Variovorax paradoxus: one gene and its partner. The protein of the gene in region 1 interacts with the protein of each later gene in a pairwise test. Links are inferred from orthologs where the notes say so. Each region holds a gene or a part of one and is shown on either strand. Other genes may lie near its edges. The genes, in order: GOQ09_RS03400 and ssb.

What was found.
Region 2: the proteins of GOQ09_RS03400 (region 1) and ssb interact in binary tests that used the Escherichia coli proteins (3 or more experiments, as listed by UniProt). The link is inferred for Variovorax paradoxus from one-to-one orthologs.

Annotation. Positions count from the first base shown.
Region 1 is NZ_CP046622.1:740,090-743,342, forward strand. What follows is about bases 82-3,019. They hold GOQ09_RS03400 (primosomal protein N'), read right to left. Parts: upstream 2,632-3,019; coding sequence 532-2,631; downstream 82-531. Other genes in these bases: GOQ09_RS03395 (hypothetical protein), read left to right, coding at 288-500. Outside these bases: GOQ09_RS03390 (hypothetical protein), read right to left, coding at 1-62; hemE (uroporphyrinogen decarboxylase), read right to left, coding at 3,085-3,253.
Region 2 is NZ_CP046622.1:445,569-448,617, forward strand. Bases 229-2,962 are described here. They hold ssb (single-stranded DNA-binding protein), read left to right. Parts: upstream 229-1,183; coding sequence 1,184-1,741; downstream 1,742-2,962. Other genes in these bases: GOQ09_RS02095 (chloride channel protein), read right to left, coding at 229-1,076; GOQ09_RS02105 (hypothetical protein), read right to left, coding at 1,817-2,287; GOQ09_RS02110 (Csu type fimbrial protein), read right to left, coding at 2,454-2,962. In the rest of the region: more of GOQ09_RS02095, read right to left, coding at 1-228; more of GOQ09_RS02110, read right to left, coding at 2,963-3,049. UniProt on the Escherichia coli protein: Plays an important role in DNA replication, recombination and repair. Binds to ssDNA and to an array of partner proteins to recruit them to their sites of action during DNA metabolism. Acts as a sliding platform that migrates on DNA via reptation.

The DNA of each region.
Region 1 (3,253 bases):
TCGGCCGCGGAGCATGCGCATGCAAAAAGAAGAGCCCAACCGAGACATGAAGGCAGTTTCACGGCAACCCCTGGCGACCAGCGTTCTTGCTTGACGCGCGATGCCGGAACGGGCCCGCGCTGTGACAGCTTGAATAGCGGGCGGCCATGCAGTCAACCGGTTTTTCAGTTTATTTCTGATTCGCGTGTAGGCCATAAGCCATAGCTATCGTTATTGCTCCAGATGAGTGCTTGTGTTTTCAAAACACTGATAAAGTGTTTGCAAATCAAAGTACATATGAGGGCACTATGGCAATACTTGTTCGTATTCTGCTGTGGCTGGCCTGGGTCGCCAGCGTGGGCTGGTTGTGGCATGCCGACACCCTCGGCACCGCTACGTCGCTCGCGTTGGGCGCCTTGAGCCTGGTGGTGTTCGCATGGCCCGGAAGCATTGCTCGGCGGCGCAGCAGCGAGCTGCGCTACGTCGACATGGGCAAGGAGCCCGCGGGCCTGCATCACTGACAAAGGCCGGCCTTGGTAAAAGGCCGCTGCCTCAAATGCTGTGCGGGTCGACGTCGACCAGCCAGCGGATCACGCCCTTGCCCTCGGGCGTGCGCCGCAACGCGTGCAGCAGCGGTTGCCATCCGGCTAGGAGGCGCTGCAGCGCGGCGCGCGACGGGCTTTCGATCAGCATCTGCGCCCGCTCCACATTGGCCACGCGCTGAATGGCAAGCGGCACCGCGGGGTAGCGCAGCACGCGGTCGGAACCTTCGAGCGCGTCGGCCGCGGCACTTGCCGCGTTGAGAAAAGCCTGCGCCGCCTCCTGTGTGCGCGCATCGGCGCGCAGCAGTGCCTGGAATGCAAAGGGCGGCATGCCGGCCGCGGCGCGCTCTTCGAGCTGCTGCCGTGCGAAGGCCGCGTAGTCGTGCCTTCGCAGCGCGGCGAAGAGCGGATGCTGCGCATGGTGCGTCTGGATCCACATCTCGGCCGTGGCGCCTTGCGCCGCGAGGTATGCCGCGTCGCGCCCCGCACGCCCGGCCGATTGCATCAGCAGGCTGAACAGCCGCTCGGGGGCGCGAAAGTCGCTGGAGAACAGCGCGCCGTCGGGGTTCACTGCCGCCACCAGCGTGATGCGCCGGAAGTCGTGTCCCTTGGCAATCATCTGCGTGCCGACCAGCACGTCGACCTCACCCGAATGCACGGACGCGAGCTGCGATTCGAGCGCGCCCTGCTTCTTGGTGCTGTCGGCATCGATGCGCGCAATGCGTACCGCGTTGCCGTCGGGCCGCTTCACACTGGCGAACAGTTCGGCCAGGTGCTCCTCGAGCCGCTCGGTGCCGCGGCCCACGGGCGCGATGTCGGGGTTGCCGCAGGCCGGGCAGGCGCGCGGCACGCGCTCGGTAAAGCCGCAGTGGTGGCAGCGCAGCGTGCGGTCGATCTTGTGGAACACGCGGTAGGCGCTGCAGTGCGGGCATTCGCTCTTCCAACCGCAGTCGGCGCAGGCCAGCACCGGCGCATAGCCGCGGCGGTTCAAAAACACCATGCTCTGTTCGCCGCGCGCAATGCGCTGGCCGATGGCGTCGAGCAGCGCGGCCGAAAGCACGGTCTTCGGCGGCTGCAGGTTCATGTCGACCAGCCGCACGCCTGGCAACTCGCCCGCGCCGATGCGCGAGGGCATGGCCAGCCGAACGTAGCGCCCGCCCGGGTCTTCGCCTTCGGCCGGGCGGCTCTGGTGCCAGCTTTCGAGCGAAGGCGTGGCCGAGCCGAGGATGACTTTCGCGCCTTCGCGCTGGCCACGCCACACGGCGAGGTCGCGCGCCGAATAGCGCGCGCCTTCTTGCTGTTTGTAGCTGGGGTCGTGCTCTTCATCGACGACGATGAGCTTCAGCCCCGGCATCGATGCAAACACCGCCATGCGCGTTCCCAGCACGATGCGCGCGGCCCCGCTGTGCGCCGCAAGCCAGCTTGCGAGCCGCTGCGGATTGGTCATGCCGCTGTGCAGCGACACCACGGCGTCGTCGCCGAACCGCGCCTTGAAGCGCGCTTCGAGTTGCGGCGTGAGGTTGATCTCGGGCACCATCACCAGCGCCTGCGCGCCGGTGTCGCGCGTAAGCAGGTCGGCCACGCAGCGCAGGTACACCTCGGTCTTGCCGCTGCCGGTGCTGCCGACCAGCAGGAAGGTGCCTGTCTCGGCCTCGATGCGGGCGAGGGCTGCGGTCTGTTCCGGGCTGAGCGCAATCAGGTTGGCGGCTTCGGCGGTCTCGGCCACCGGCCCGGTGGTGGTCTTGCGCTTGAGCCGGCGTGCCAGTTGCGTGCCGGTCAGGTCGCGCAACTGCGGCGGCAAGGCTGCGAGCGCGATTTCACCGATCGAGCGCTGGTAATAGCGCGCTGCAAAGGCCACGAGGTCGCGCCACGCTTCGCCGAGCGGCGCGAGCGCGTCGAGCGCGGCGCCCACGGGCTTGAGCGCCATATCGGGCTCGGCGCCCTCGAGCGATGTGGGGTCGTTCCAGACCACGCCCAGCACTTCGCGCCGGCCCAGCGGCACCCGCACCAGCGTGCCGGGCGCGAGCGGCGCCGCGCTGGCATAGCTCAGCAGGTCGCCCAGGGCGGCATGCGCGGGTGTTTGCACGGCGATGTCGAGCCGCCAGGCCATCGCGGCGGGCGTGCTCGCCGGCGCTGCGTCGGTTTCCGGGGCTGGGCTGCTGGCGGTGGAAATGGGCGTCCCTGTTGGCAAGGTTTGTTAATGCGACTTTGAGCAAAATCGCTTAAGTCGTTGATTTTTCAGTGCTTTGAAGCTCATCCAGAGATTCTGTGGATAACTTTGTTGACAACAGGGCTCGACACGCTGCGGAGCCTTGAAAATCAAGCGTCTGACTGGATTGCCCTCAAAAAAAGCAAAGTTCAAATCCTATATAAATCAACCACTTACGCGCGCTACTTGTTTAGGAGCAAAGAGGGGCCCGCCTCAGATAATCTTGCGCAGTGCAGCACGTGTTTTGTGCATAAGTCGTCCCTCCTACACCGTTTTTGCGCTTGACAAACGGCTGTGAATTGCTTTTCGGGGAAAACCAGTTCGCCGGCACACGCAGGCCTGCGCGTAACAGTTTCAACCGCGGCGCAAGGACCGCGACTGCGCGTGCACCGCCTGCACCAGCGCCGCCACGTGGGCGGGCGGCGTGAACTGGCTAATGCCATGGCCCAGGTTGAAGATGTGGGTCGGCCCCTTGGTCGAGCCGGCGTGCGGCTTGCCGAAGGCCTGCAGCACCTTGGCCACC
Region 2 (3,049 bases), 290 kb from region 1 along the record:
AGCCCGGCTACCGCATCGCCGATGCCCGCGCCAATGGACAGCGAAGGCGCGAAGATGCCGCCAGGCACGCCGCACCACGCGGTGAGCCAGGTGGCAATGAACTTGAGAGCGGTGTAGAGCGGTGTAAGTTCGTCATGGCCCTGCAGCATCTGCTTGACCGCTTCGGACCCCGCACCGAACGTGACCCCGCCCGTCACCAGCCCGATGACGGCCACCGCGAGCCCGCCGCAGGCCGCGAAGCGCACCGGAAAGCGTGCCCGCCAGCGGTTGAGCCGCCCGGCCGTGCCGGTCAGCGACGCAATCAGCAGGCGCGCGAACAGCCCGCCTGCCGCGCCGCTCAGCAACGCGACCAGCAGCCCGGGCCCGAGCACGTCCCAGCCCAGCCGCGGCACGCGGATCACGCCGAAGTAGCTGGTATTGCCGAATGCCGACACCGCCACCAGGCCCGCCAGCACGATGGCCGTGATGATCAGGCCGCTGGAGCGCGCCTCCAGCCGGCCCGACAGTTCTTCGATGGCGAACACCACGCCCGCCAGCGGCGCATTGAAGGCTGCCGCAATGCCCGCCGCCCCGCCCGCCACCAGCAGCGCGCGGGAGTCGATGGTGGTGTTGGGCGACAGCCAGCGCCGCGCATGCTGCATCACGCCCGCCGCAACCTGCACCGAGGGGCCTTCGCGCCCGATCGACAGCCCGGCCGCGAAGCCCGCAACGCCCAGCCCGATTTTTGCGACCGTCAGCCGGAGCGACGCGAAGACGAAGCGCCGCTCCTCCGGCAGCGCCGGATGCAGCGCCGCCTTGATCTGCGGAATGCCCGAACCGCCCGCACCCGGAAAGAAGCGCAGTGTGAACCACACGATGGCCGCGGTGACGAGCGGCGTGGTCAGCAGCACGGCCCAGGGCCACGCCTGGTAGAAGCGGTGGAACTGGCCGAAGACCCAGTCGCTGGCAACTGTGAAGCCCACCACGAAGAGGCCGGCCGCAATGGCGTAGCCGAGCACGATGGCACGGTCGAGCCAGATGCGGCCCCCGCGCAATTCGGCGCGCAAGTGCTCGAAAAAGTCAGGTTCTCTGTTCATGCGGAACGCCCATTCTGGCACCCGGAGGGGGTGGGGGCGGTTGCCTGGGGCACAATCGAGGGTTCCTTTCAACCTCCTCCTCCATCTACTTATCAGGGGCAGTGCATATGGCATCGGTCAATAAAGTCATCGTCGTCGGCAACCTGGGGCGCGACCCCGAAATGCGTACCTTCCCAAGCGGCGACCAGGTGGCAAACGTCACCGTGGCCACCACCGATCGCTGGAAAGACAAGCAAAGCGGCGAAATGCGCGAAGCCACCGAGTGGCACCGCATCGTTTTCAACGGCCGCCTGGCCGAAATTGCCGGCCAATACCTGCGCAAGGGCTCGCAGGTGTATGTCGAAGGCAGCCTGCGCACGCGCAAGTGGACCGACAAGGACGGCATAGAAAAGTACACCACCGAAATCCGCGCCGACCAGATGCAGATGCTGGGTAGCCGCCAGGGCCAGGGCGGCCCCTCGGGCGGTCCGGAGGACGACGGCGGTTATTCGCAGGGTGGCGGCGGTGGCGGCTACTCGCAAGGCGGTGGCGGTGGCGGCGGTGGCGGCGGTTATGCCCCCCGTGCACCCGCCGCGGCACCGCGCGCTCCGGCGGCGGCGCCGCGCCAGGCACCGGCCAAGTCGTCGTCGGGCTTCGACGACATGGATGACGACATTCCGTTCTGAAATCGATTCATCGGAATTTGCCGATCGAAAGCCTGCAGTTCATCGCTGCAGGCTTTTTTTCTGGAGCGCAGCCAGTCAGTAGGTCACCGTCACCCGCATCGCATTGCTGCCATCGCCGGCTGACGCCGCGGCTTGCGGTGGGGCGGAGCCTGTGGTCGCCGCCATCGCACCGATGACCCCTTGCCAGGCGGAAGCGAGGCTGTCGCGGCCGTCCGCATCGTTTCCGGCCACCATGAGCGTTGTCTCGCCGATCTTGTCGAAACGGTACTCGCGGCCCTTGATGGCCACCGACTTCATGTTGGTCCAGACGCGGTATTCATGCCCGCCCTTGACCGGTGTGACCTCGAGCACCTTGAAGGTCGGCAGAACGACCATCGAGATGGTGAAGCGGGCCGTGGAACTGTTCATGCCGTGCGTCGGCTCCGCGGAACTGAGCCGCAGCGGTAGCGGCAGCAAGAACAGCAGCATGCCGGCGGCAGCCAACGGTTGCGCTATTCGCGTCGGGCGCAGGGCAGTTGCACCTGCAGCGGACATGTTTCCGGACATTGGAACTCCTCCTCTCGTCGCAACCGGGTGGAGGGCATCGCATTGATGCCCTGTCCTGGTTTATCGGCAGAGTCGCGGGAAAATGAAGGCCGTCTGCGCCATTCTTTACCCATAACCTGCCAATGGCTAGCAGGTTTTTCCGCACCGGCTTGCTTGCCGGCGGAGTTCAGTAGGTCACGCTGACCGTCACCACGTCGCGGTAGTTGTCCGGCCGCACGTTGGCGTTGGTGCCGAGAACGCGTCCATACAAGGTCAGCGCCTGGGCGGCTCCGTTGCCTGTGCCCGCAGCAACGTTCCCGCCTGTGCCCGCGACGCTGCCCCAGACGGAATTGCGCGCGGCGTTGCGGTAGAGCTGATAGGGCACCGTCTCGGCGTTGCCGGGCACGCCGCCTGTCGGCGTCATCGTTCCTGCGCCGGTCGTCGAGCCATTCGAAGGCGTCAGCGCAACCGTGTACGGGGTGGGCGTGGTGCAGGTGACGTTGATCGTGCTGGTCTGGTCCCTGTCGGCTTGGCCCGGCAGGCCGTTGATGGTGCCGAAGTTCAGCGGGTCCGCGGTGACCAGGCAGCTCTTGGCGACTGTTGCGGTGACCAGGAAGGCGAACCTGCCGGGCTGTATGGTGTCGCAGGTCGCCGGCATGGCGGAAGTGCTCCTCGACAGCGTGATCGAGGTGTGGTCCCCGACGAAGTTGTCCTGGTACGAACCTGGAGGCACCGCGCCCTGGAGGGGGAGCAGTTCGCCGCGCATGGTGGTGCTTCCCGTCA